DNA from 2 places in the Chitinophaga sp. LS1 genome. Region 1 is predicted to be linked to the other one. Evidence: riboswitches for the same ligand, from Rfam matches in the RefSeq annotation. Region 1 holds a riboswitch; the other holds the start of a gene.

Region 1 (15,164 bases):
TTGTCATCCTGGAAGCATTTAGCCAGTTCTTCCAATAAGAACTGGATAACCCTCGTATTCGACTGAGGCATGTAATAAGAAGGTGTAGGAGGGAGGGACATTCTTTTCAGGTAGTTTTCCACATCCTGGTGGGAATAGATCTGTCCCTGAATAGGATCAATAAAGAACAGGATCCTGTAATCGTCCGGGTTGGCCGGCTCTGAAAAATCGTAGAAGCTATCAAAATAGGCGAGGATAAACTGTCTTGGGATGTTCACCGCATACACAGGCAGGTCCAGCATAGCACAAAGGCTCTGGTAAACGATACCATTGGTAAGCGGATTTCCTTTCTTGGATTCCAGCACCTGGTTGATAAAGAACTGGTTCTTCCGCACATAGGCTACCTCTTCTCCTTTCAGCCCGAAGTAGTTGTAGATCATACTGTTCAGCACATTGATCTGCTCCAGGGGGGTGAGGTAGTTATTGAGCTCCAGCCATATATTACGCTTGATCTTTTCGATTTCGTTGAGGACGGAATTTGTCTGCATATCAGGAAACTGATAGCGGGCAACAAGGATGGCTCCCTGTAGAAGATCGGGGATTTCGGCCTTATTCCACTGCTGCAAGGCCATCTGCAGGTCCATGTAGTGAACTCTGTGAATCAGTTGTTCTATCCTTTCCTGAATAGATTCATCTACAGTATTCTCCCACAAGTTCTCCAGATTTGGAATGATCTCTTTTCCAAACAACAATATCTTGCTGGCGACGGTGTCATATACCTCCTGGTCCGGATCGTCCAGAAGATGGAACAAAGCATTTATTTCTTTGGTCTCGTGCATAACAAATCAAATGTGCCGATGTGCAAATATGCTAATCCCTGAATCATCCAAATGGTATAGGACGGATCTTTTTCTGAAAAAAAGACGGCCTTATATACACACCGGCACATTCCTGAAATAGCACATTATTCGGCTTTTTTCTTTCTAGGAGGTGCTTTTTTCTTAGGAGGGTTAGCTTTCACATCTTCAATGATAGCTTTTGCTTCCTCCACCGTAATATCCGCAGCGGTATCGATCTTCTCCTTTGGTATTTTGAAATTCCTTAAGCCTTGTTTAATATACGGACCATAGGGACCTTTGAGTATCTGGATTTTTTCTTTTTCAAATACTTTGATGGTACGTTCATCTTTTGCAGTACGTTTTTCTACGATCAGCGGGGCTATTTCGTCGAGTTCCACTGTGTAAGGGTCCATTTCCTTTTTCAGGGAATAGAACTTCTTATCGTGTGCTGCATATGGACCGAACCGGCCTATATTCACCGTTACATCTTCTTCTTCAAATTTACCCAAATTGCGGGGAAGTTTGAACAGCTCCATTGCTTCATCTAAAGAAATGGTTTCGATGCTTTGTGTTGCCTTTAATTTTGCAAAGCGTGGTTTCTCCTCATCTTCTGCCTTGCCGATCTGCACCATTGGACCATAACGTCCCATACGTGCTACGATAGGTTTGCCGGTAGATTCTTCGGTACCTAGTTGTCTTTCTCCTTTCACCCTTTCAGCATTTTCCAGGGTGTTTTCCACATCCTTGTGGAAAGGAGTATAGAACTCATTCAGCATCTTGTTCCAGATCTTCTTACCATGTGCCACCTCGTCAAACTCTTCTTCGATTTTGGCGGTGAAGCCGTAGTCCATTACATTTCCGAAGTATTGGCTCAGGAAGTCGGTAACGATCATACCCAGATCTGTCGGGAACAGTTTGGATTTTTCGGCACCGGTATTTTCAGCGTCTGTTACTTTAGTGAGTGTGTCATCTTTCAGCGTCAGAATGCGGAAGTCTCTTTTCACACCTTCTTTATCACGTTTTTCCACATAGTTACGCTTCTGAATGGTGGTAATGGTTGGTGCGTAGGTCGAAGGTCGGCCTATGCCCAGTTCTTCCAGTTTCTTTACCAGGCTTGCTTCCGTATAGCGGGGGGCAGGGCGGGTAAAGCGTTCTGTCGCTTTCATTTCCTTCAGGTCCAGTACTTGTTTCAGAGCGAGTGGTGGCAGGGAACCATCCTGTTCGTCATCTTCACTTACATCTTCATCATCGCGGCCTTCCATATATACTTTCAGGAAGCCATCGAATTTAAGTACTTCACCGCTGGCAGTCAGCTCATCGTGGTTGGTAGAGATATCGATCTTGGCGATTGTTTTTTCGAGTTCTGCATCGCTCATCTGGCTGGCGATAGTACGTTTCCAGATCAGCTCATACAGTTTACGGGTATCGCTGTCGTCTACAGAAGCATTCTCCATGTAGGTCGGGCGGATGGCTTCGTGCGCTTCCTGGGCAGACTCGTTCTTATTTTTGAACTTGCGGTGCTGGTGGTAGCGCTCCCCGTAGTTAGTTGTAATTGCTTTCTGGATATCCCCTAACGCGGTATCTGACAGGTTAACTGAGTCAGTACGCATGTAGGTGATCTTACCACTTTCATACAGTTTTTGTGCCAGCAGCATGGTTTTAGACACGCTGTAGCCGAGTTTACGGCTGGCTTCCTGCTGAAGGGTAGAAGTGGTAAAGGGAGCGGCAGGAGATTTCTTGCCGGGTTTTACCTGGATATCTTTTACGGTGTAAGCAGCACCGACACATTGCTGTAGGAATTTCTCCGCATCTTCTGCGGTTTTGAACCGGGTAGGTCCTTCGGCCTTGAAGGTAATGTTCTTACCATTCAGGTCTTTAGAAATGAAGAAAGCTTCTACTTTAAAGCTGCTTACAGCAGTAAAGCCGTTGATCTCTCTTTCCCTTTCCACGATCAGTCTTACCGCTACGGATTGCACGCGACCTGCAGAGAGGTGGTTACGCATACTCATTTTACGCCAGAGCACCGGTGACAGCTCAAAACCTACGATCCTATCCAGGATACGTCTGGCTTGTTGCGCATTTACCAGGTTCATGTTGAGTAGGCGGGGCTGTTGCACGGCTTTTTCAATGGCGGGCTTCGTAATCTCGTGGAAAACAATACGTTTTGTAACTTCCGGGTCTAACCCCAGTACTTCACATAAATGCCAGCTGATGGCCTCCCCCTCACGGTCCTCATCCGTTGCTAACCAAACCTCTTCGGTTGTTTTGGCCAGCTTCTTCAGGTCCTTCACTACCTTTTCCTTGTCATCGGGGATTATATACTTAGGTTTGAAGTTATTGTTGATATCAATGCCCATATCATCCTTCTCCAGGTCACGGATGTGACCAAAGCAGGATATGACCTCGAAGTCGCTGCCCAGTATTTTTTCAATCGTCTTGGCTTTGGCCGGAGACTCAACAATTACTAGATTTTTTGCCATGAATGCCGTCTTTATGTGCTACTAGATACGTAAAATTCCGTATTAAATTGTATAAACCGCTTTAAGTAAGTTCCTCAAATTTTAAGTGCTCTCTCTGGCGGGAGGATGGCCAACTGATCAAAAAAGGGCCATCCGATTTTTGCAAGTATATAAAAGAAGTGGTAGAATAAAAAATCAGTCTCTTTTAAAACATTGAATATAAATGTAATATTTTTGGGAAATCCATTAAAAATGAATGATTAACAGTTTAATGGTTAAATTGCTGGATAACAACGCTGAACGGAAGGGAAACGTGCTGTATCATATAATTGTATGAGCCCGGCCACCCAAATTTTGCTTTTATCTGACCGGTACACCATAATATATTAATAACCACTTACCCGATGAACATAGTAATTATTGGCGCGGGAAATATTGCGCATTGTTTCGGTACACAATTAAAAATACACGGACACCAGATTTTACAGGTTATTAGCCGTAAGAAAGAAAATGCTCAGATATTAGCAGAGAATTTACATGCATCGGCTAGTGATGACCTCCTGGATATCAATATGGAGGGAGACATTTATTTATTGGCAGTGAGTGATTCAGCCATTCCGGAACTCAATGACGAGCTCCGTCTGGGCAAAAGAATCGTATTGCATACGGCAGGGGCCGTACCTCTGGATGCCATCAGGCGAATCTCTACCCATACCGGGGTGATGTATCCTTTACAATCTATTCGTAAGGAGGTAAAAAATTATCCTGTGATCCCTCTTTTGCTGGAAGCCAGTAACGACGAGGTGATGCGCAGACTGCAATCCATCGCTCAGAGCATTTCGTCTCAGACTGAGGTAGTTAGCTCCGAACAGCGGCTTCAATTACATCTGGGCGCGGTACTTGCTAATAATTTTACTAATCACCTGATCGTGAGGGCAAAACAGTTTTGTGAACAAAAGGGATTGGACTTCAGTTTGCTTCAGCCCATCATCAGGGAAACTTTTGACAGGTTTGAAAAGTTCGCTCCTGAAACGGTGCAGACAGGCCCTGCCATGAGAAAGGATGAGGAGACGATGTCTAAACACAGAGCTTTGATGCAGGATCAGCCACACCTGCAAGAAATTTATAAGGTGATGTCAGACAGCATTTATGATTTCTATAATGCCTGACATCAAAAATCTATACTACTTTTGCGCAATACGATATTTTAATAAACGCAATGAACGTTTTATCTCTTTTTAAGCCCATCACCACTTTTGTGTTTGATGTAGATGGCGTGCTCACAGATGGTACTGTTCAATTATTACCAAATGGGGAGCAATCGCGTAGAATGAACATTAAAGATGGGTATGCTTTGCAGCTGGCCGTAAAGAAAGGTTACCGTATCGCCATCATATCTGGTGGACGATCTGAAAGTGTGGTAAGCCGGCTTCAGGGATTAGGAATAAAAGATATTTATACCGGCATTACCGATAAGCAGGAAAAGCTGCAGGATTATGTATTCGAGAATGACCTGCAATGGGAGCAGGTCATTTTTATGGGAGACGATATCCCGGATTACCGTGCTATGCAATTGGTAGGGTTGCCGGTATGTCCGGCCGACGCTGTCCCCGAAATCAAAAGTATATCCCGTTATATCTCACCAGTAAATGGTGGTAATGGCTGTGTGAGGGAAGTAATCGAGAAGGTGCTGAAACTTAACGGGCACTGGACGATAGACGAAGAAATAGCCAGCCGCTGATTTATTTCCAATTAAATGATTATGAAGTTACTGACAGCTTTTTTTAAACTGGTACGGTATCCGAACCTTATTTATATAGCACTCACGCAATATTTACTACAATACTGTGTAGTAGCGCCTATACTTCATTATAATGGCGTGGAACCTTCTTTGTCCGTGGCATCTTTCTGCCTGCTGAGTTTATCGACAGTGCTGATCGCTGCTGCCGGTTATATTATTAATGACTATTTCGATATTAATATTGATATCATCAATAAGCCTGACAAAATGGTGCTGGACAAGGTGATCAACCGTCGCTGGGCCATGGCCTGGCACACCATTTTTAACCTGGCTGGAGTGAGTATTGGTTTTATTGCTGCATGGAAGATTGGTCAGATCTACCTGGGCTTTACACAGGTACTGTGTTCCCTGCTGCTGTGGTTTTATTCTACTTCCTTCAAGCGTCAGGCACTGATCGGCAATGTCGTTATCTCCCTGCTCACAGCGTTGGCTGTGGTAGTGGTAGGCTTTTATGAGAAACAGATCTATGAAAGCTTTGAAGCCATCATGTCTCCCGAAGGAAGAAAGCTGATACAGATAATCGGTATTTATGCAGTGTTCGCTTTTGTGATTTCGCTGGTAAGGGAAATTGTAAAAGACCTGGAAGATGTAATCGGCGACAGCAAAGATGGTTGTCGCACGATTCCCATTGTATGGGGTGTGGAACCAGCTAAGAAAATATGCTATGGATTACTGCTGGGATTGCAGGTGCTGATTGTAGTAGTTGAAATAAGAGTAGCGCTGATAGGCTGGTATATTGCGATTGCCTACCTGGTGATTTTCGTACAGGCGCCTTGTTATTATATTTATTCTTTACTGAAAAAAGCACATCTGCCGGAGCATTATCACAAAGTGAGTTCCCTGGTAAAACTAGTGATGCTGTCAGGTATTCTGTCGATGGTCTTCTTTAAATTATTCCTCTGATGTATACAGGCAAACGTGTCATACTGGGTTCTCAGTCACCCCGGCGCAAACAGCTGCTGGAGCAGGCAGGTATTCCCTTTGAAGTGAAAGTGGTAGAGACGGCAGAGACTTTTCCTGCCGATATGCACATCCCGGATATTCCCGTTTACATTGCGCGTCAGAAGGCTGTAGCCGTAGCACCTTTGTGCCAGGCAGACGATATCATTATTACTGCTGATACAGTCGTAGTTCTGGACGAAACTATTATCGGAAAGCCAAAGGACAGGGAAGATGCGATCCGTATACTGAGTGCACTCAGTGGCAGGGAGCACCGTGTAATAACAGGGGTGATTATACTTCGCAACGGGGAGGAAGACGCTTTTTCAAAAGAAACAGCGGTACACTTCAAGCCATTGACGACTGAGCAGATCACGTATTATGTAGATCACTTTAAACCCTATGACAAGGCCGGTGCTTATGCGATACAGGAATGGATTGGTGCGGTAGGTATTGACAGAATTGATGGCTGTTTTTACAACGTGATGGGATTGCCTGTAAGCAATGTCGTAGAAAGATTATAAAAAATAAACGGCGTCCTGATCAGAGCAGGGACGCCGTTTATTTTTGGTTGGTTAAATACTTTAATACTTCCTATTAACACAATTTCTATTCCAATACCAGCAGGTTTACATCTGGATTATTGAGCCATTTAGCTTCCTTCAGCTTTTCCAGATTGATCACCCCAACTATATAACGCCAGGTAGAGGATTCATATTTTTCAGAGATATTGTAGAAGTCTGGCAGATGTACCTGATCGGCTGTACGATAACGCAGATAAATTTTTAACTGCACATCGTTGGTAAACGCCGGAGAGTTAGCCTGCTTAATCTTTTTATACTCGTATCTGTAATTGTATGTCAGTGCAGAGATGTCGGAAAGTACTGCGCTACCAGTAGCGGTACCACCAGCACCTTTACCTACAAAGAACTGCTTGTCGGTAAATGCGCTTTCGAGCAGAATACCATTGTACTCATTGTATACATCATACAGCAGGTTATGTTCCTTCACAAGATGTGGTAATACAGAAGCATTCACACTACCGTTTTGCCTTCTACAACCAGCTATGAGCTTCACTGTAGAGTTCCTTTGTTTTGCGAACTGAATATCGAAATCATTCAGGCGATGTATACCAAAATTGAATACTTCTTCTGGTTTTACGAATGTGCCAAAGGCGTGTAACAGTAAGATCACGATCTTGAATTTTGGATCGTACCCTTCGATATCCAATGTAGGATCAGTTTCTGCAAAACCCAGCTCCTGCGCCTTTTGAAGAGCTTCGTCAAAGCTTTGATTTTCTTCGAATATTTTCGTGAGGATGTAATTCGTAGACCCGTTACAGATACCTTCAACTGCATTGAGCAGATCATTGTCGTAGTATTCTTCCAGGTTACGTACAATTGGAATACTTGCACAGCTGGATGCCTCATAGAGGAAAGGCACCTTGTTTTCTACCTGTAACTGGTAGAGTGCTGGCAGGTTTTCGGCGATCATGCGTTTGCTGGCGCTTACTACTGCTTTTCCATTACGCAGTGCGGTGCTTACGATTTCGAAAGCCGCTTCTGTTTCATTGATCAGTTCCACTACTACATCGATAGTAGGGTCTTGTAAGATATCATTCTTGTCTGTAGTGAAATAGCTGGCGTCGATTGGACGAGGCTTATTGGGGTCCTTGATACATATTTTCTTAATACGCGCATTGATACCTTTAGTTCTGTTCAATACTTCGTAAAGTCCTTGTCCCACACAACCAAATCCGAAAATACCCAGATTGATAATTTTGTTTTCCATGTTCAATACTTAGTGCTGCATTCAGTGTCCGTTGCAAAACGGTTTTGCGTTTATTGTAAAACTGTAATTTGTTTACCTGCAGGCAGGTTCAGTTTATCCAGTGCCTGTTTGAGGTCGTTGATGAGATCTTCTGCATCTTCAATACCTACAGAGAGGCGGATGCAGGAATCGACCAGACCTGTTTTCTTGCGGTGTTCTTCCGGAATATTCCGGTGTGTCATAGTAGCTGGATGATCCAGCATACTCTTTACACCACCAAAGCTTTCTGCGAGTTTGAACAGCCGGGTGGTGTTCACTACTCTGATTGCATTTTTGATGTTGTCACTTTTGAGAGAAAAGCTCACGAGTGCACCGTATTGCTTTTGTTGCTTACGGGCGATGTGGTGGTTTTTGTGCGATGCCAGTCCGGGATAGAAGACCTTATCCACAGCGGGATGTGCAGAGAGCCAGGTGGCGATGGCCATAGCATTGCTACATTGCTTATCGAGGCGCAGGCAGAGGGTTTCAATACCTCTGATCGTAAGCCATGCTTCGAAGGGACTGAGTATACTTCCTGAAATATTTTGATTGAAGCGTAGCTGATCGGCCAGTGTTTTGGTGTTGACTACTACCAGTCCTGCGATTACATCGGTATGCCCCGCGAGATATTTGGTAGCACTATGTATCACGATGTCTGCACCCATTGGAATAGGTTGCTGCAGCAGTGGTGTACAGAGGGTATTGTCTACTACCAGCAGTACATTGTGCTGCTTGGCTATCTTGCTGATGGATTTGATATCGGATACGCGTAATGTAGGATTGGTGGGCGATTCCAGCCAGATCATTTTTGTATTTGGTGTGATGGCAGCCAGTACTTTGTCGGTATTGCTGGTGTCTACAAAGTTTGCTTTGATGCCAAAGCGTTCAAACATATGCTGGAACATCTGGAAGATACCGCCATATGTATCTTCGACAGCCATGATCTCATCTCCTGATTTTAATAGTTTCATTACCGCATCGATCGCGGCCATGCCACTGGCAAAGGCAAAACCTGCGTGGCCTTCTTCGAGGCTGCAGATAATGTTTTCCAGCACCTTGCGGGTAGGATTGTTGGCACGGGAGAATTCAAACCCTTTGTTGATACCGGGTGATTCCTGTACGAAGGTAGAGGTCTGATAGATGGGGACGGAAATGGCGCCTGTCAATTCATCTATCGGGATACTATGTAATAACTGTGTAGCTATTTTCAACGCAAAGTAATTATACGGTTATGAACAGGTGGTTCAGAACGATAACTACCCAAAATAAAAAAGGCTCTCCCGTAGTTGGAAGAGCCTTTTCAGTATTATTAAGTACGATGAAAATGTCAATCTCTGCCAACTTATCTATCTCCGGTTATATGTATAACCGAAGCCGGAATTAGCACCTTTCCCTCGTTTGTTAAACAAGGTTGGTTGCTAAGGCATCGCAGGGCCAAGTCCCTCCGCCTTTCTGGATAAGTCATCTATAAAGAACTGGGTGCAAAGTTAATGGTAACTCTATCAGATTTCCAAAAAAAGAAAAATTTGGAAATCTGGTGTAGAGAATGCTAAATTTATTAGTAAAGATGAATTTATGACCATTGTTCAGATTGCCCCGCTCCTTACAGAGGAGCTGTTCCAATATATTTGGCAACATCGTTTGTTTACCCTTTCCCATTTGCATACGTTAGAAGGTGAGCCTGTGCAGGTACTTCAACCGGGAGTACTGAATACGAATGATGGTCCGGATTTTAGCAGTGCCCGGTTGCGGATAGGCGATACTATCTGGGCTGGAAATGTAGAATTGCATTTAAAGACTTCTGATTGGTACAGGCACAATCATCAGCGGGATTTACGGTATAAGAATGTGATTCTGCATGTGGTGTTTGAGCATGATCTGGAAGAGACGACGACGCAGGGAATTCCTTGTCTGGAATTGCAGTCGGCTATTCCCAAAATGTTGCTGAACAGGTATGCGCAGCTGAAGCATTCCGGTCATTTTGTGCCTTGTGGAGGGAATGTGGCTACAGTAGAGCGATTGATCTGGAGAAGCTGGAAAGACCGCATGCTGGTGGAGCGGTTAGAAAGCAGGGCAAATATGATGAAAGAGTGGCTGGACAAGAGCAGGAATAATTGGGAGGAGTGTTGCTACTGGGCGATTGCACACAGCTATGGGATGCCGGTAAATGGAGATGCATTTCTGAAGCTGGCCCAATCCCTGCCATATACGCTGCTGGTGCGGAATAAGCATAATCTTGTACAGTTAGAAGCGCTTTTATTCGGGCAGGCGGGAATGCTGGAGGGGCAGTTTGCAGATGATTATCCATTAGAACTGCAGGCAGAATATGTGTTTCTGAAGCGGAAATATCAACTGCTGTCATTGTTGCCTCATCAGTGGAGATGGTTGCGGATGCGGCCTTCTTCGTTTCCTTCGGTGAGGCTGGCTAGTCTGGCGGTATTGTTGCAACAGGGGAGGGACCTCTTTGCCCGGCTGCTGGAAATGAAAGATCTGCAACATTTTCAGCAGGTGCTGTTTGCGCAGCCGGAGGGCTATTGGAAGGATCATTACAGGTTCGATACCCCGGCGGTGGTTATGCGCAGACCAGGCATAATGGTAACGAGGAATGTGATCATCAATAGTATTTTACCATTGTTGTACTTATATGGCAGGGAGAAAGGATTGCCGGAATACCAGGAAAAGGCATTGGGCATGATGGAAACGCTGCCAGCAGAGGAAAACAGTGTGATGGAAGGTTGGAAAAAAGTGGGGATACTGGCAGGAGATGCTGCAGATTCCCAGGCATTGCTTCACCTGAAGCAGCACTACTGTGAGGAAAAGCGATGTTTGGAATGCGCAGTAGGATGCAAATTACTGAAGACTGGCATTGCCCTGTAACCATTTTACTCCGAGTGCGTTATATCTAAGGGAAGACGAGGCCGGGGGATAAAACAAATTTACACATGAAAGAAAAAACGTGTAGGTTTGTAACGATAAGTATACCAATATTACGCCCCTTACGTTTATTAGTAATGGTGGGCGATACAGTTAGACTCAGGATACTTTTGTTTGTAATTCGTGATGAGGCTGATCAATCATAATTTAATATTACTCCCTTAACAAAAACAAATCTATACAGGTGAAAAAATTACACTTATTCTTGCTTTTATTGGTAGCGGCAGGTGGATTGAAGGCACAGGACAGTAGCTCGTCGGTGAAGTCAGGAGTACAGCACAGGGAGCAGAAGAAGTCTAAGCCCGTTTCCTCATTTAAACAGCAGGAAGAACTGGAAAATGTTTATCAGCGTGAGTTTTCAGTAGGTGCACGTCTTAACACCGACGGTTGGAGCGGTTTCCTTGAAAAAGGATATCGTAGCAGCAGAACGAAAGTGACTTTTTTCCAGTTTGAATTTGCAGAGAAGAAAGATCCAAAAGAAGATAAGAAGTCTGGTGCGATCAAGGGAGTAGACCAATATGGATTTGTATATTCTGAAAAACCTTATATCTATGGTAAGCAGAATAACTTTTACCAGGTGAAGATTGGTATCGGGCAGCAAAAACTGTTAGGCGGTAAGGCGAATAAGAACGGGGTGTTGGTAAATGCCTTTTACTATGGAGGTCTTTCAATTGGGTTGCTGAAACCTTATTACCTGAATGTAGTTGATCCGGATGATGGTGTAACCGTAAAGTCTATCAAATATGGTGAAAGCGTAGCAGATAACCAGGCATTTCTGGATAGAAACTCTATCATTGGTGGCGGTGGATTTGGAAAAGGCTGGGGAGAGGTGACAATAGCGCCGGGTGTACATGCTAAGACAGGTCTTCGTTTTGACTGGGCCAGATTCAATGAAGTAGTGAGCGCGCTGGAGGTAGGTGTAAATGCTGAATATTATACCAAGGATATACCTATAATGGTTGGAAACGATCCTAAGAAGTTCTTTTTCAATGCTTATGTAGCTTTACAGTTTGGTAAGCGCTGGAATAAGAAGAAGTAAAAATGAGAAATAATATAAAAAGCGCTTTTGCCCCGGCAAAAGCGTTTTTTATTGGATTCCCTCAAGAAGTACTATTTTTGTAATCTTAAAGAAAGGATCAGAGATGCAAGAACCAATACTCACGACCGCAACACCTTGCAGTACAGCACCTGATGCTGCGCCTGCCCCCAGGACTAAAAAACCTGATTGGCTGCGTGTCAAATTACCAATAGGAGAAAACTACAAACAGGTTCGTAGCCTAGTAGATACCCATAAATTACATACTATCTGCGAAAGCGGAAACTGCCCTAACATGGGTGAGTGCTGGGGAGCCGGTACTTCTACCTTCATGATATTAGGAAATGTATGCACACGTAGCTGCGGATTCTGTGCCGTAGCCACCGGCAGACCAGAAGCAGTTGACTGGGATGAGCCTCAGCGCGTAGCAGAAGCTATCTTCCTGATGAAGGTGAAACACGCTGTGATCACTTCCGTAGACAGGGATGAGCTGAAAGATGGTGGTTCTATCATTTGGGCCAACACCATCAAAGCTGTAAGGGCGTTGAACCCTGAAACTACTATGGAAACCCTGATCCCTGACTTCAGAGGCCAGTGGGAAAACCTGCAGCGTATTATCGATGTAGCACCAGAGATAGTTTCTCATAACCTGGAAACTGTTGAGCGCCTGACCAAACAGGTGCGTATACAGGCTAAATACCATAGAAGCCTCGAGGTGATCCGACGTTTGAAAGACGGAGGTATGCGTACCAAGAGCGGTATTATGCTGGGTCTGGGTGAAACCAAAGAAGAAGTGATCCAGGCTATTCAGGATCTGTATGATAATGGTTGTGATGTAGTGACCCTTGGTCAATACCTGCAGCCTACACCAAAGCATCTGCCTGTAATACGGTTTGTACACCCGGATGAGTTTGCAGAGTACAGAGAGATCGGTTATGCAATGGGACTTGATTATGTTGAATCAGGACCATTGGTAAGATCCTCCTACCACGCAGAGAAGCATATCCATAGTGGGCGGCCAAATAAATAATTAATCAAGTTTATTAAAATCCATCAGCGGTGATGGATTTTTTTATTTCCATCATATCTTCGCATCTCAATTGCGATTAGAATATATTTGTAAAAATAGGCGTGTATTTTATAACCAGTAGACCTTGAGTTACTATCCCAACTGATTCATCAGTTGTCAAATTAATTGACAATCTGTTGATTTATAGAGATAGAAAATTTAATTGAATAGTTATCTTCGCAACACATTTTTCAAATTGTTTCAGGGAAATATGCGGATATTTCCCGGTATATGCCCATATATACGACCAGAACCGCAGCTTACACCTACATTACCTGCAACCTACCTGTTTGATTGTTAGTACATATTGATCTGTGCTTAGCTGGGTATAGTGTGTCTTATTTAAATCTTAATTAATTACTGCGCAAGCAAAGAACATATAGCATTATTGCTTTGTTCTACGATTGGTCTAAAGAAGAAACTGATTGTCAAAACCTTTTATGAAAAGAGTAATTTATCTGACCGCCATGTTGGGAGCGGGGCTTGTTAGCACCTCATCCTCTGCACAGCAGGTATCTGATTCCGTCATGCCAAAAGCGTCTCTACACGATTGTATCCAGTATGCGCTTATCCATCAGCCAGTGATGAAACAAACACTGCTGGACCAGGAGATTGCGGAACATACCATTAAGAGCAAACTGGCAGACTGGTATCCCCAGTTGAATCTGGCCGCAGGCCTGAACCATTATCTGAAGTTGCAGACGTCTTATTTTAACGGTGCAGCCATCACCACTGGTGTGACGAACACCTCTTCTGCCGCCTTTACTTTAACACAAAACCTGTTTAACAGGGATGTATTGCTGGCCAGCAGAACTGCTAAGGTAGTACGTCAACAGGCTGTGCAAAATACTACCAGCAATCAGATCGATGTGGTATCCAATGTATCCAAAGCTTACTACGACATGCTGCTTACCAAAGCGCAGGTAGCCGTGCTGGATGAAGATATCGTGCGTCTGGAGCGTAGCCTCAAAGATGCCTACAATCAGTACCAAAGCGGTATTGTAGACAAAACCGACTACAAGAGAGCCACCATTTCCCTGAACAATGCCAAAGCGCAAAAGAAAACAGGGGAAGAATCCCTGAAAGCCAAGAACGCTTTGCTGAAACAGTATATGGGCTTCCCGGCAGACTCTGTACTGGATGTGAAATACGATACCATTCAAATAGCGCAGAGCATACAGCTGGATACCAACACAACTGTTACTTACCAGAACAGGATCGAGTACCAGTTACTGCAAACCCAACGTTCACTGTTGGAAGCAGAACTACGCTATAATAAATGGGCTTACCTTCCTACAGTATCAGCATCCGGTAGTTATACTTTCGCCTACTTCAACAAGGATTTCGGGAAGTTGTATAATAACAACTATCCTAACTCCCTGGTAGGTCTGACTGTATCGATGCCTATCTTCCAGGGTTTCAAACGCACCCATAATATCAAGATAGCTGAGCTGAACATCAAACGTACCGACTGGGATGTAGAATCACTGAAGCAACAGATCAATACACAATATACCCATGCAATGGCCTCTTACAAGAGTAACCTGAACGAATATTTCGTGCTCAGGGAAAACATGGATCTGGCCAAAGAGGTATACAACCTGATCGATCTGCAATACAGGGAGGGGATTAAGACCTACCTGGAAGTGATCACCGCCCAGACAGACCTCCGCTCCGCAGAGCTGAACTACTATAATGCTATGTACACCGTATTATCCAGCAAGATAGACCTGGAAGTGGCATTGGGTACTTTAACACCATCAATTCAATAAATGATAAAACTGGCTGATTGCAACAATCAGTCATTGAAAGGACAAATATTTTCAGATGAAAACAAAGCAACACATTCTCCTCATTGGCGCTACAGGTATGTTTTTTCTGGCTTCCTGTAAAGGTCCGGCACAAAAAGGTGCTATGGTAATGCCTCCAACCAAGGTAAATGTTACGGCTGCTACTATGGGACAGGCTATTTATTATGATAAATACCCGGCTACAGTGGTGGCGCTCAACCAGGTGGAACTGCGTGCGCAGGTAAGTGGTTATATCACCGGTATCTTTTTTAGAGAAGGGGAGGTCGTGCAGAAAGGAAAAGCCTTGTATGAAATAGACCGTCGTAAATATGAAGCTGCCGCTCGTCAGGCAGAAGCGAACCTGGCTAGCGCAAAAGCGACACTGGTACGTGCACAGAAAGATGCGGACCGCTACCACGAACTGGCTAAGCAGGATGCGATCGCCCGCCAGACGCTGGACAATGCTGATGCAACACTCGAAACCAGCCGTGCAAGCGTAGCCGCTGCCG
Region 2 (15,164 bases), 2.4 Mb from region 1:
TGTTCACAGAAATTCCCATCTGTGCAATCTTCTCCATCTGCAATTCAATCCGCACCTGTCTGTCAGGTACACCATGAATTTCTACATTCTTCAGCTCCTTCAGTCTTTCCAGTTCATCCTGCAATTTCTCAGCATAGTATTGCAGTTTGTCCATGGGCGCATTTTCAGACACAAGACCCAGTTGCAGGATATTTACATCACTTGGCTGGAACCGCATCACGTCAATGCGTATATTTTCTGGTAGTTCTCCACGCTTGCCATTTACTACACGCAGCACTTCCTGGTACTTTTCATTCACATCGCTGCTGTATTTATATTCTACCCTGATCACGGCCAAACCATCGCCAATAGAGGTACGTAACCTTTTTACATTCTCCTGTGCATAGAGTTCTTTTTCCAGTGGATCGACCACGAGGTCTTCCATATCTTTCGGACTGGTACCGGGATACACGACTACCACAGAGTAAGTAGGCGCATGCATTTCCGGGTCTTCGGAACGTGGCATATTAAAGATCGTCGTGATGCCCAGTGTGATAATCATGATAAAGATGACCAGGGTAAACTGGTAATTCTTTACCGCATATGTTGAAATTTTCATGTGCTGATAGTTGAAACGGTTAAACTTATTTTACACTGATCGGGCTGCCATCAGTGAGATAAGCACTGCCGGAAATAATGAGTGCACCTGCCTGTTCCAGTCCTTTGCTAATGATCACCTGGTCTTTTTCCATACCACTGATAGTCACGGTGATTTTCTTTGCAGTTTTGTTATCGTTGGTGATGAATACATAACCAGTACTGCCATCGCCTTCCATCAGGGCATCGTAAGGAATGGACCATGGACCATTGTTCGCTGCTGTTGCGCCAACACCAGCAGACCTGCCAGCTTCAGATCTACCAACACCTACAGACTTTCCGGTTTCAGATCCACCAACACCCACAGACCTGCCAGCTTCTGATCCACCCTCACCAGCATTCGCCTGATTTTTCGTTTTCCCACCTCCCGGCTGAATCGTCGCCTTGCCAAACATGCCATAGGCAATAGCTGCAGGTTTTACACCATTCAATCGAATATCTGCTTTGAATGTACCACTGGTCTGATTCAGACCTTCTGTTTTACGTACTACAGTACCTTCAAAAGTCTTTCCTGCTACCGATTCAATTTCAATCATCGCTTTGTCCTGTGCCTGGATCGCCGCCCATTGTTTATTGCTCAGGTCTACGCGCAGCAGCCAGTTGCCGGAAGCTGCACCATTAGTTTCGAAGATGGGGGTACCGGCTTGCACCAGTTGACCTTCGTTAGCGAGTTTGCGCAATACATATCCGTTAGAGGTGGCACGGATCTGTGAATGACTACGATTGAACTCAGCCGATTTGAATTGTTCCCCTGCAATGCTCATCGCTGTTTTTGCATTCTGCAATTGTTCCAGCGTGGCTACGCTATCCTGGTATAAGTGTAGTACGCGGTTGTAGTCACGCTGTGCTTTTTCAAAGCCCAGTTGAGCCTGTGTAACCTGCGCATTGATCTCAGTAGGATTGAGCGTGGCCAGTACCTGGCCGGTTTTGATAGCATCACCTTCTTTCACAGCGAGGCTTTGAATGATACCACCGGTTTTAAAAGAAAGCATAGTTTCATCGTCAGTAGTAAATTGTCCGGATACGGCTATGGTAGCGGCACCTGTGCGTTGACCATTCAGTGGCAACAGTTTTACCGGAATGACTTCAGTGGTGTTTTTGTTTTCAGCAGCTTTGTTATCTCCACAGGAAACAACGAAGACAGCGAGAAAAGGCAGTAGTAAGATGGCGTGAATAGTTTTCATATATCGACGTTTAATATTGTTATTATAACTGGTAAGCGGCGGCCTGCAATTCAATGTCGGCCATAGAAGTTTGTACACCTGCAAAAGCAACAGCTACCTGCAGGCGTGCGTTGGTTAATTGGTTTTGTGCATCCAGCAGTTCCAGGTAAAGGAGCTGACCGGCTTTATATACTTTGAATTGATCGCGGTAATATTTTTCAGAAAGTGCGAGTTGGGTTTGAGCATTCTGATAATTAGCAACAGCCGTATGGTAGTTGTTGTACGCCGTGGTGAGTGCGAGTTGCAGCGAACTGTAAATTTCGTTGTAAGTAGCATCGACCGTTTTTATTTCCATGGCAGCCTGTTGTGCTTTGTGCTTTTGCTGACCAGAGGTGAAGAGGTCCCACTGCAGGTGTACGCCCCAGAGGTAATAGCGGGTTTTATTGTCTACACTCCAGTTGAAGCCCTGTGAACCAAGATCCAGGAAGGTGCTGAGTTTCGGAACGAGGTAGGAGTTGTATTGTTTGTATTGCAGACCTGCGATCTTTTTTTGCTGTTCCAGCTGTTGTAGTTCTTCTCTGTTTGTAATCGTGCCGGTATCGGCTACAGGCAGGAGGGAAGCAGAAACAAAAGTAGTGGTGTCCAGAAAAATAGTATCGTTCAGTGGTTTGTTGAGTAGGAAATTGAAATATGCTTTTGATAAGGTGCGTTGGTTTTCAGCGCTGGTGATATTGGTGATAATCTTTTGTTGTTCTGCCTGAGAGCGGGTCAGGGCAGTGGTATTAGTCACCCCGTTAGCAATAAAACTTTTATTGACCCTGATATTTTCATCTACGAGCAACATGGCGGCGTTGTAGATTTCAACAGCGCGGCAGCTTTGGTAGTACTGGTAGTAGGCGGTTTTGAGATCCTTCACCAGTTTACGCTTATACACGTTCACAGATGCCTGTTGCAGGGAAATGCTTTCGTTGCGGATTTTGTTGGCATACCAGATCTCAGTGTTGATGAGCGGGAGGGTGGTGTGCAGTTTGACGTCGTAGAAATTATCAGGGTTGAGGAGCACGGATTGATTTTTCAGCTGGGGAAACTGGTTGCTGCCCGTGAGCTGATTGAGACTCGAGTACACATTGTTCAGCAAATCCCCGAGTGGAAGGTCGATGGTACGGCCACCGGCAGCACGGGTATAATCACCTTCCAGGCTCACGCTGGGGTAAAAGAGTGATTTGGCTTCCTGCAGGGCATACAGCGATTTGTCCAGCTGGAAATTGCGCTGCTGGAGGCCCTGGTTGTGGGTAAAGGCTTCCCGGATGTAGTGTTCAAGCAGCGTATCCTGGGCAGAAAGGCGGAAAGATGCGCCCAGAATAGTTATTATGAACAAAAGTCTTTTTTTAATGTGTGTTGACATAATGAACACTGTTTAGTAAAGTGGTATAAAAAAAGACACGTTAAGTGTCAATGAAAAGAAGGATTGTTTGTCTGTGTCAACCTGATGGTTCTCACAGACAATTTATTTCTGAATAATTTGCATAAACTCTTGTAGTGCAGACTGGACAAGAGCTGCCTGCTCTCCTTCATTCAACCTGGTCACTTTCATTCTGTCACGGATAGAGAGGGCGATAATGCCATGTCCTAAACCCCAAATGATCATTCCTGCCTTTACAGGATCAGAGAAACGGAGGTAGTCTTTTGCAGCACTTACTGTATCCAGCAGGAACCTAAAGGAGCCGTTACAATTTTCCCAGAAGTCATCTTCCTGCACCGCTTTCATAGGAGAGCGGAGGATGAACATGAGGTCGTAGAGGTCCGGGTTGGCAATCCCGTATTCGATATATGCTTTCAGCAATTCACGCAGTCGCTGCATTGGATCGGCAGAGACAGCATGCACCCGGAAGTATTCATGCATCTGATCAAACGCTTCGCGCTGGATCTCGTAAAACAATTCGTCTTTATCCTTGTAGTACAGGTAGATGGTAGCAGGAGAATACTCAATCTTTTCTGCAATGTTGCGGATAGAGGTTTTCTCATATCCATCTTTTACAAACATCTCCATGGCAGCGACAATGATTCGCTTCCGCATCTCCTGTTTTTCTCTTTCTTTCCGATCAGAAATCCCCATAATGATTTACTTTACGATGCAAACTTACTGAACAGTGTTTAGTAAACCAAATAAAAATTGATACCGGGCATTATTTTCATTTTCTTTTGCCGTCTGTAGGGCCTCTTCGTCCCAAAAAACTTCTTTGACCAAAGGCATATGAAGATTTTTTTGCTGCATATTCTTGGAAATTTGGAATTTCCCGCTTTATATTTGCATCAGTTCTTTAAGATATCTTATCAAGAAAGGCAGAGGGAAATGGCCCTGCGAAGCCTTAGCAACCATCCTGTTCCACCAAACAGGAAAGGTGCTACATCCATCCCGGATCAAACCGGGAAAGATAAGTCAGTAGATTTGATCGATATTACTCAATATACTTTTAAACTCACCTGACTATCCAGGTGAGTTTTTTTATGCCCACTCCTTTCTGATAAGCTCTAACGGAACCCTGTTTAATCAATTTCATCATCAACTAAAAAACAAACCGATGAGCAACATCACCAACCTCCTCCATTCCATTCCGGTAGATCCATTAACAGGTGCAATCGCAGTCCCAATCTACCAGACTTCCACCTTTGTACAGGAAGCACCCGGCGTGAACAAAGGCTATGACTATGCCCGTACCAACAATCCTACCCGCGAAACATTAGAGAAGATCGTGGCCGGCCTGGAAGGCGGCAGTACCGGCATCGCTTTTAGCAGCGGACTTGCAGCTATCGATGCTGTATTAAAACTCCTGCAGTCAGGAGATGAAATCATTGCAGTAGACGATATTTACGGGGGCGCTTTCCGTCTTTTTGACAAGGTGTACAAAAAGTTCGGGATCAAAGTCACTTATGTAGACACCAGCGATGTACAAAACGTTCTGGACGCCATCACACCGGCTACAAAGCTGATCTGGCTGGAAACACCCACTAATCCAACTTTAAAGATCTCAGATATCGGGGCGATTGCGAAAATTGCCAAAGCTCATCAAATCCTCTTTGCTGTGGACAATACCTTTGGTACCCCGGTATTACAGCAACCACTGTTGCTGGGTGCAGATATCGTTATCCACAGCGCCACCAAATACCTGGGTGGCCATAGCGACCTGATAGCAGGTGTGGTCGTCACCAAAGAACCTGCATTGGGCGCCGAAATCAAATTTTACCAGAATGCCTGTGGTGCGATATTGTCACCATTCGACAGTTTCCTGTTAATTCGTGGTATCGAGACCGTTCACCTCCGGGTGCGCCAGCATTGTGCCAATGCAAGAGAGGTTGCACGCTTCCTGGAGCAGCACCCGTTGGTCGATAAAGTATTTTATCCCGGCCTTTCATCACATCCTCACCATGATATTGCAAAAAAGCAGTCTAAAGGATTTGGAGGCATTGTGAGTTTCACCCTAAAAACAGATACGGAGGCAGCTGCACAGCAATTTGTGACCAGCACCAAATATTTTAAGCTTGCTGAAAGCCTTGGAGGTGTTAAAAGTTTGTTATGTCATCCGGCTGCCATGACCCACAAATCTATCCCTGACGAAACGCGCAGAGCCGCCGGGGTAGCGGATAGCCTGATCCGTTTAAGCGTGGGACTGGAAGAACCGGAAGACCTTCTGGCGGACCTCGCTCATGCCTTTCATCAAATTCAGTCCGCAACGGTCGCTATTTTTAACTGATAGTTCGTAGTTTGCAATACTGCAAACCATACTGAATGAAGAATTATCTGTTGTTGACCATAGGGGCAATATTTCAAAGCTGCTTAGTTTTTGCGCAGCAGGGATCCCTTACGGTACTGAAAGATATTACGCTCATAGACGGCAGCGGCGCGCCAGTGCGCCAGCATGCAAATATGGTGATCCAGGCAGACAAGGTAGTTTCCTTTCCGGATACTAAACACCTGCCTAAAAACGCCAGACGCATTAACATGAACGGCAAAACGGTCATGCCGCTGCTGATCAATGCCCATGGGCACCTGGGACTGATAAAAGGAAATACAGCTACCGCCAATAATTACACGGTCGGGAATGTAAAACGGCAGCTGGAACAATATTTACATTACGGCATCGGTGCCGTATTGAGCATGGGTACTGACCAGCCATTGATCTGGCCACTGCGCGATTCTTCTCAAAAAGGCGCCATTCCCGGTGCAACCGTTTATACGGCCGGCTACGGCTTTGGTGCTAACGGTGGCGTACCTCCCGGCGCATTTGGAAAACATATCCAACGGCCCCTTACTCCTGAAGCAGCAACGGCTGCCATGGAACAACTGGCGGACCTACATCCTGATTTTGTAAAGATTTGGGTGGATGGGAACCCCAAAGTGACGCCTGAAATTTACCAGGCGATTATTACTTCCGCCCATGCCCATGGTATTAAAGTAGCTGCCCATGTCTATTATCTGGAAGATGCCCGCAATTTAGTGAACGATGGCATCGACCTGCTGGCACATAGTATCCGTGATCAGGTGGTAGATAATGCTTTCATTACCCTGATGAAAGAAAAAGGTACTTATTATATTCCCACACTCTCTTTAGACAGATATAATTTTGCATACGGTACGCAATGGTCTGCCTGGATAAATGATGACTTTTTTATTCACTCCCTTGAACCAGGTGTATACGATGAATTAAAAAGTATGCCCCAGAAGAACGATAAGGACCGTGAGAAAAAAATCAAAGCCTTCAACATCGCAAAAACAAACTTACATAAACTGGACAGCGCCGGCATCCCCATTTGTATGGGTACTGACTCTGGTGCACAACCCACCCGTGCACAGGGCTTTTCAGAACACCTGGAACTGGAACTGATGGCCGAAGCAGGGCTCTCCCCACTCAAAGTTATTACCTGTGCCACCGCCAATGGCGCAAAATTGCTAAACGGCGCGCATCATTCAGGAACTTTAATACCAGGAAATAAAGCAGATTTTATGATCCTTGATGGCAATCCTGCAGAGGATATCAAAGCCACCAGGAGCATTACCGCAATTTGGAAAAATGGAAAGGAAATAAAATGAAATTGAACAGAAAGATCTTTGCCATTAGCCTTTGCACAGGGCTACTGGCTACCACAATGACCTTTGGGCAACACAAGAGTAAACATTATCACAAGCCGGCAGCAAAACCACGCGCCACTGTTCCGGCAGGTATCACGTTTACGGCTACACAGCAGGTACAAATCAGGAAGTCTTTTTACTTTCTCTATACGTTGGAAAGAAAAGGAGAAGCCCATGATATCGTGCAAAAGGATGCCGTATTTAATACCATCGCAACTGAAAGAGCCACCCGTTTACAAACGGCACTCAGCAACTGTACCGATGCAGCCTGCCTGGGCGAAGCGCTGGAATGGACCCCGGACGAAATCCGCAGAACAGGAGATGAGTTTGTACAGTTAGTAAGCACTAACAGTGATATGACCGAGATGGTACAACGCCTGAAAGTAGTGAACCGTTACCCGGTATATGACGAAGAAAATGATACGGCTTATATCCGCAAAGTATGGGGAGATATCGCTACCGGTATGAACCACATTTACGAAGTGTATTTACAGGGTGAACGCCCCCGCTATGCAGCGATCGATAGCGCTTCTTTACAGCCATCTGATTTACCTGCTGTGAAAACAGGTTTACAGCACAAGATGGGAGGGGCCTTCTATCGTCAGTCATTACAGGCAGCTCTCACTGCACTGGAAGTAAATGGCAGGGATGAGGCCACCCGTTACGAACCACTGTACGCCGGTAGTAATGCGGCTGCCTTTAAGAGTTCCCGTTTGATTTACTGGAATGCCTACAAGTACAGTGTGATCCTCGTGCCCGGTGCAGGTCCTGGAAAGAAAGGACAAAGCATGGATTCAGTAGGTGTGTATCGCTGCAAACTGGCTGTGGAAGCTTATAATAACAAACTCGCACCTTACATCGTTGTTTCCGGTGGACATGTACATCCGTACAAAACGCCATTCTGTGAGGCGGTGGAAATGAAGAAGTACCTGATGTCAAAATTGGGTATTCCGGATAGTGCCATCATCATAGAACCGCATGCGAGACATACGACGACCAATATCCGTAATACGGAAAGGCTGATGTTCCTATTTAATATGCCGGCGGCCAAACCGGGACTTATTATTACCGATCCGATGCAGTCGCTGATGATCGAGAAGATGGCGCCCCGTTTTGTAAAAGAAATCGGTTATGTGCCATATAAGGAAATGGAGAGAGTGGATGATACGACGAACAGGTTCCTGCCGGATGAAAAGGCATGGCAGGAAGATCCTAATGATCCGCTGGATCCGTGATATAAATGCTACCACTTCGGCAGGATGGCCTAGTTCGTCATCCTGCCGGACTGTTATTAGTATCTACCCCTTTGGCAAGCTATCACTGGCCGGAATCACTTCACGCTCCATCCACTTCTTCCCTTTCAGCACCCTGGTCACCATCATCGCAGCTACAGTATCGCCTGTTGCATTCAATACAGTAGCCAGCGGATCCACCAGCGTACCAACTATCATCACCGCTGGCAAAGCCGCCACCGGAAATCCATAAACAGACATTACAAGGAGTTCCCCTATGTACCCGCCATTAGGGACGCCTCCTTCCACAATACTCACGATCACCGTAATCCCCAATGCCAGCAGGATCGTATCCACCCCCGAAAAATCCCTTCCAAACAGCGCAAATACCACCCCGATCTTTACAATCGAAGAAATACTGGACCCATCCTTATGCAGGGTGGCACCTAACGGTACCACAACGTTATTAATACTTTCCGGCACCTTCATTTTCTTCCCCGCCTCAAGATTGGCAGGAATGGTCGCAATGCTGCTACAGGATCCTAAAGCGGTCAGGGAAGGCACAATATTATATTTCCAAAATGTAACAATCCCTTTCCACCCACCGGCCAGAAAAGCATAAAAGGAAAACCCCACGAAAAAGTAGACAATACCAAAGCCATAATAAATCTTCATAGAACTGGCATAGGTCACGAACAACTGCGGACCCAGTTCCGCAATCTGGCAGGCGAAATAAACGCCCAAACCTAATGGCGCCATCACCATAATAATGTCGAGGAAGCTCTTCATGACCGCATTGGCCGATAGCAGGAACTTCCTGAAAGGTGCACCTGCTTCCCCGGCTTTCAGGGCCGCAAAGCCCATAATAGCGGCAAAGATTAACAACGGTAGCATATTCTTCCTCGATAAGAGGGAAAAGAACTCCTCTGTGGTCAGTAATCTTACCAACTGATCTCCCCAGTTACCCGCATCTTTGAGGTCCGGCAATGCCCCCGGAACGGTCACTACCGCTTCCAGTGGAAAAAACCAGATCACCACAATCGTAAAAAATGCAGCTATTAATATAGTAGAAAGGAATACCAGCCCCATGGCAGACATGATCTTACCCAGTTTCTGCCCCGGATCAATATTGGCAATAGCTGCAGAAATAGCAAAAAACACCAGCGGTACGACCGCAATAAAGATCAGGTTAAGGAAAATATCACCGATGGGTTTCAGGATCAATACCCGTGGCCCTAGCGTGAGACCCATAATGCTGCCGGTAATGATCCCTCCCAGCAAAAGCAGGATGCTACTATAGTTCTTTAATAATTGACGCATAAGGATGTAATATAGAAAAAAACTGCCGAAGGCAAAATCTGCACATTCGAAGGTTAAAATTTTACCAGATAAAAATATTTTTAGACTTTAAATGTAAAATTGACAATTATTACTATCTTGCCTCCCGATGCAGGAGCACCCGTTGTGAAACCAGACACCGTTACATTCCACATAATATGAATAAACTAGCCAACATTGATTACATCATCTTTGTAATCTACTTCCTGGTAGTCGCTTCTTATGGTTACTGGATTTACCTCCGGAAAAAGAAGGCCACTATGAGTACGAAAGATTTCTTCCTGGCAGAAGGATCACTCACGTGGTGGGCCATAGGCGCTTCCCTTATTGCCTCCAACATTTCAGCTGAACAATTCATTGGTATGAGTGGCAACGGCTTCTCTGTCGGTATCGCCGTTTCTGCCTATGAATGGATTGCTGCCGTAGCCCTCATTATCGTAGCAGTCTGGTTTATTCCTGTTTACCTGAAGAACAAGATCTACACGATGCCACAGTTCCTCAAAACCCGTTATAATGAAACGGTGGCGCTGATCATGGCTGTATTCTGGTTATTCCTCTACGTGTTCGTCAACCTCACGTCCATCCTGTTCCTCGGTGCACTGGCCATCAACAACCTGGTAGGTGCTGAACATTTTCACATCATCATGGTGGCCCTGGCTATATTTGCTCTGGTCATCACGCTAGGTGGTATGAAAGTGATCGGTTACACCGATGTGATCCAGGTGATTGTACTGATCATTGGTGGCCTCGCTACTACGTGGCTGGCACTGACCATGGTGAGCGAACACTTTGGCCTTGGCAAAGATGCACTGGCTGGTTTTAATGCACTCATGAAAGATTCTCCCGATCACTTTGAGATGATCCTCAAAAAACCTGGTCCCGGTGCTTCGCAGGAGTACATCAACCGTTATCTCTTATTGCCTGGTATCACTATTTACTTTGCAGGCCAGTGGATCATCAACCTGAACTACTGGGGTTGTAACCAATACATCACACAAAGAGCACTGGGTGCGGATCTGAAGACAGCCCGTAATGGTATTCTCTTTGCGGGTCTTATGAAACTGATGATGCCTGTGATCGTGATGTTGCCTGGTATCGCCGCTTATGTATTGTACAAGAATGGTGGACTGCAGGGCGAAATGGCACCGGGTGGTCAATTCAATGCGGACAATGCTTATTCTGCTGTGCTGACCTTCCTGCCAAATGGTCTGAAAGGCTTGTCTCTCGCGGCGTTGACAGCTGCTATCGTAGCGTCACTGGCGGGTAAGGCAAATAGTATTTCGACGATCTTTACACTGGATGTTTACAAAAAATATATCAATAAAGAAGCTGACGAGAAAAAGCTGGTATGGACAGGTCGCCTTACGATCGTTGTGGCCATGCTGGTGGCCATTGCCTTTACATGGAACGACCTGTTAGGTATTGGTGGTGCTGGTGGTTTTACCTTTATCCAGAAATATACAGGTTTTATCAGTCCTGGTGTATTCGCCATGTTCCTGCTCGGTATGTTCTGGAAGCGTACCACTGGTGCAGCGGCAGTAGCAGGTATCGTAACCGGCTTTTTACTTTCCGTGGTGTTCAATAACTATGCAGCGGAATGGTTTGGACATGAAACGTGGTTATACACTGCGTTCCTGAACAGCAAGGGGGTATATGAAATTCCATTCCAGATCTGTATGGGCTGGGCATTCTTCTTTACCCTGTTGGTGATGGTGATATTGAGCCTGGCAGGTCCGGCCATCAATCCGAAAGCCTTCCAGCTGGACAAAGCGATGTTCAAACTGGCACCGTCTACCATCGTTATGATCGTAATAACGCTGCTGATACTCAGTGCGCTGTACATCCGCTTCTGGTAAACATTTATTTAGTCTCTACAAGCTGTATGAACTCTCAGTAATTTTTGCAGATTACAGCTATTCAATAACGTGAACTATGATATACGAAGGTCGAATTCATTCGACCTTTTTTCTTTGAAAATAGTTCGTCCAGGCCATAATTTGATATGACTCTATAGGATTAAAATTTTCTTTTCGTGCTTATAGCAACAATCGTTTGTACTTAGAGTCTTAAATCAGTTTTTTCTACAGGCTGAAAAAGCACCAATAAAAGGTCGATTTTTGTAACTTAGTAATCTTATTGAGATGGGGGTAATGCCTCAAGCTCGCGCAGGCGTCTGAGATAATTATTTATCTGCGCCTGCTTTCTTTTTTTAGCCACTCCTGATTATCAGGTTCCATATATGGCACTCTATTTTTGAGTATAAAATAAGCGGCAATTAGGATTTTGTGTGAAATTGCAATAAGTGCTCGTTTTTTGCCTCTTCGTATACTCAAAGTATAATATTTTCTTTTCAGATAAGTATCTTTCGTATGTGCTGCAGCCCATGCTGCTTCCACGAGTGCGGTTTTAAGGGATCTGTTGCCATGATTGATTCTTTCACTTTTCTTTTTTCCGGCACTTTCATTATTACCAGGACATAAACCACACCAACTAGCCAAATGATGCTGATTAGGGAACGCATGCATATCTGTACCTATTTCGGCTAAGATGGCGGTAGCTGTTTGTTTTTGTACTCCGGGAATAGTCTGAAGTAATTTTACTTCTTCCTCCCATTTTTTAAGTACTGATCTATACGGTTATCCACCTGACCAAGTAGGTCATTTAGCTGTAAAATAACAGTTTTAGACAGGCTGAGCATAAAACGGTGATGCTCATTAAGATGGCCTTCTAATGCAAGAATAAGCTCTTGTTTTTTGATTTTGAGCCTACCTTTTGCCAAATTGGCCAATATCATAGGATCCTGTTCTCCTTCAATAATGGCAGTGATCATTGACCAGCCACTTACACCGAATACATCACTGACTACAGTGCTCAATTTGATATTGGCTGTCTCTAAAATGTTCTGTAACCGGTTATATTCACTGGACCGCTGTCCTATTACTTTACGTTTGTATCGGTACAATTCCCGTAATTCGCGAGTGTATTGCGGTGGAATAAAACTTCCCTTTAGTAGCCCGCTTAGCAATAATTTTGCAATCCAGGCACTGTCATTGCGATCGGTCTTATGCCCCGGCACATATTTAATATGCCGGGCATTGACCAGAATAAGTTCAAAGTGAGGTTCCAGTATATTAAAAACAGGCTTCCAGTAAACCCCGTGCTCTCCATTGCGACATGTGTAATGCCGGATTCTTCAAGCCAAGCTACCAGGTCCCTAAGTGAACTTGTGAAAGTGCTAAAAGTGCGGGTTTGTTCTTCCAACCCATTTCCTCTGATGGTGGCTACTACATTCTCCTGGTGAACATCGAGGCCACAGCCGCGACTCACAACCTGTTCAAAACTGATATGTGATTGTTCCATGGTAGTACTTTTGTCGAAGGTACCACCATTTTCATAGTCGTTTGTGAACCCGGTTCATGAGGGTTTTTTCTGAAAATGGTTTTCATCCCCGTTGGTGAATTCCCTCTTTCATGAAGGTTTTTATGCCTGTAATAGACCGGTTGGCAGGTGAAGGCTGTTGGCCGCCGTGATCTTTTTCCCGGTATACCTTCAGCTGGCGCATGCCAATAGCCATACCCCGCATATCAGGAGGTTGATTTTATTGCTGAAATACTGTTTTTCTGAAAATGGTTTTCATTCCCCGTTGGTGAATTCCCACTTTTCATGCATGTTTTTATTGCTGTTTGAATTTATTCTAACCTCACTTCTCTCACTGTTCCGTTTCCCGCCAGATCTTCCGCTACCGCTACGACCTTTCCACCAGCAGGCAAACTGGCTGCGTTATAATACCAGTCCACGCCATTCCTGCCTAATACAGCCTTGCCTCTTTCCAGCATAGCGCCCGCCGCATCATGCACCCGTACTTCCACTTCCGCTACCCTGAATTCATCTTTTGCTGTGACGATTACAGTCGTTTCTTCGAACCGGATTTGCTGTACTTCGGGTGACTTAAAAGCATCTTTTATCGCCATGTTATAAGCATTCTGTCCGGCTCCTGCTTTGGACTTATAATAAGCCTTTAGCTCAGGATCCAGTAGGATCATCTTTGCATATGCCGCTGCCACCTGCATCTTATACCTGGCTTCCAGCTGCTTTTTAGTCGGTTTTTTCTTCGACGGACCACGTTTCTTGGCCATAATGATCTGGCCATTCCGTTCGTAAATCGTGAGTTGATCGCCGAGGGTACCTCTGACGAGTTGGAGGAGTAAACTGTCTTTAACAAGCGCCATAACAAACAATTTATAGGTGATAGGAATGAAGGTACTATACCGCTTGCAACTACGGTGAAGCTTTTATACTAAATCAGCACTAAATGAGTACTAATACATCACTTAATGTTCACCTCAATATCGAATTGATATAGAAGTGTAGTTATAATGTACTTATAGTGTAGTTGAGATGTATGATTGGTCATAAAGCTTCCCTATACTTTAGTGGGCTATCCAATAAAGGCTAAATTCACCTGTGAGGTATTACCTCCGGTTAAGTTCCGGGAACGATTGCGTAAATAAACACGCGTAATAAGTTGTTCGTTAGAAAATTAGCCGTTAAAATTGTTGAAGGAGCATGAATAATAAGGAGGGACATTTTGTAGCAGTAACCCGATATTCTCCGACAATTCTATCAACCACTTGAACACGTCTATGAAATAGTTATAAGATTCTAAACATTGAATTCCACTTATGAAAGGATTAATTTTCTTCATGACCATCCTCCTGGGATGTATGGAGGTGTTTGCCCAGTCGTATCAGATTTCTGGAACAGTTACCAGCAAAGAATCCGGCGATAAATTGCCGGGGGTTACCATTCGTATTAAAAACACGAATACGGGTACCCAGACTGATGCCGACGGACAGTTTCACCTCAAAGTTCCCAATGGACAAACGGTCTCTCTGGTACTGACCTATGTAGGCTACCAGACACTCACAGTGAACGCTTCACCATCCAACACGGTAAAGGCACAATTACAACTAGCGAACAACAACATGAACGAAGTAGTGGTAGTTGGCTATGGCACCGTATCCAAAGGCAACTTTACCGGTGCTGCTTCTTCGCTGAATGCGCAGAAAGAACTGAAAGACGTACCGGCCAATACCGCTGCCGAAGCACTGGCAGGCCGCCTGGCAGGTGTGCAGGTCACGACTACCGAAGGTAGACCCGGTGCTGATATCCTGATCCGTGTAAGAGGCGGTGGCTCTATCACACAGGACAATTCTCCGCTCTACATTGTAGATGGTATACAGGTTGAAAATGCGCTCTCTTTATTGTCACCACAGGAAATTCAAAGTATCGATGTACTCAAGGATGCTGCATCTACAGCCATCTATGGTGCCAGAGGTGCGAATGGTGTGGTGATCATCACCACCAAAGGGGGGAAAGACATGCCGACCCGCGTAAATTATGATGGCTATATGGGGGTACGCAGTATTGTGAACGAACTACCGGTTTTATCGCCGTATGACTATGTAAAGTACCAGTATAAACTGTACAACTATCAAACCGACGATGATACCAAAAATGCTTTCAGGGATAAGTATGGTCGCTGGGAGGATCTTGAATTGTACAAACAGGTACCGGCTACTGACTGGCAGGATGAAGTATTTGGCCGCAATGCCACGAACAATACCCATGTGGTCACGGTAACAGGTGGTAGTAAAACTTCGTCTT

What was found. Region 1 has a riboswitch for S-adenosylmethionine ahead of QQL36_RS14370 (trans-sulfuration enzyme family protein). Riboswitches for the same ligand answer to the same signal wherever they lie in the genome.
Region 2: it holds a riboswitch for S-adenosylmethionine, as region 1 does, so the genes downstream of both, QQL36_RS24270 (PLP-dependent aspartate aminotransferase family protein) here and QQL36_RS14370 (trans-sulfuration enzyme family protein) in region 1, are expected to answer to the same signal.

The regions. Positions count from the first base shown of each region.
Region 1 is NZ_CP128362.1:3,440,474-3,455,637, forward strand. Features, by position in the region: gene QQL36_RS14335 (transglutaminase-like domain-containing protein) at 1-818, opposite strand, end outside; gene topA (type I DNA topoisomerase) at 944-3,298, opposite strand; gene QQL36_RS14345 (Rossmann-like and DUF2520 domain-containing protein) at 3,682-4,446, shown strand; gene QQL36_RS14350 (KdsC family phosphatase) at 4,497-5,018, shown strand; gene QQL36_RS14355 (geranylgeranylglycerol-phosphate geranylgeranyltransferase) at 5,040-5,981, shown strand; gene QQL36_RS14360 (Maf family protein) at 5,981-6,541, shown strand; gene QQL36_RS14365 (homoserine dehydrogenase) at 6,627-7,808, opposite strand; gene QQL36_RS14370 (trans-sulfuration enzyme family protein) at 7,859-9,037, opposite strand; SAM riboswitch class I at 9,166-9,289, opposite strand; gene QQL36_RS14375 (DUF2851 family protein) at 9,402-10,703, shown strand; gene QQL36_RS14380 (hypothetical protein) at 10,945-11,799, shown strand; gene lipA (lipoyl synthase) at 11,903-12,826, shown strand; gene QQL36_RS14390 (TolC family protein) at 13,306-14,637, shown strand; gene QQL36_RS14395 (efflux RND transporter periplasmic adaptor subunit) at 14,693-15,164, shown strand, end outside.
Region 2 is NZ_CP128362.1:5,869,182-5,884,345, forward strand. Features, by position in the region: gene QQL36_RS24245 (efflux RND transporter permease subunit) at 1-598, opposite strand, end outside; gene QQL36_RS24250 (efflux RND transporter periplasmic adaptor subunit) at 624-1,820, opposite strand; gene QQL36_RS24255 (TolC family protein) at 1,843-3,204, opposite strand; gene QQL36_RS24260 (TetR/AcrR family transcriptional regulator) at 3,307-3,915, opposite strand; gene QQL36_RS24265 (hypothetical protein) at 3,940-4,074, opposite strand; SAM riboswitch class I at 4,128-4,241, shown strand; gene QQL36_RS24270 (PLP-dependent aspartate aminotransferase family protein) at 4,382-5,551, shown strand; gene QQL36_RS24275 (amidohydrolase family protein) at 5,587-6,888, shown strand; gene QQL36_RS24280 (YdcF family protein) at 6,885-8,162, shown strand; gene QQL36_RS24285 (dicarboxylate/amino acid:cation symporter) at 8,226-9,479, opposite strand; gene QQL36_RS24290 (sodium:solute symporter family transporter) at 9,656-11,353, shown strand; partial or broken gene QQL36_RS24295 (transposase) at 11,684-12,082, opposite strand; gene QQL36_RS24300 (IS110 family transposase) at 12,094-12,627, opposite strand; gene QQL36_RS24305 (hypothetical protein) at 12,516-12,857, opposite strand; gene QQL36_RS24310 (hypothetical protein) at 13,187-13,726, opposite strand; gene QQL36_RS24315 (TonB-dependent receptor) at 14,180-15,164, shown strand, end outside.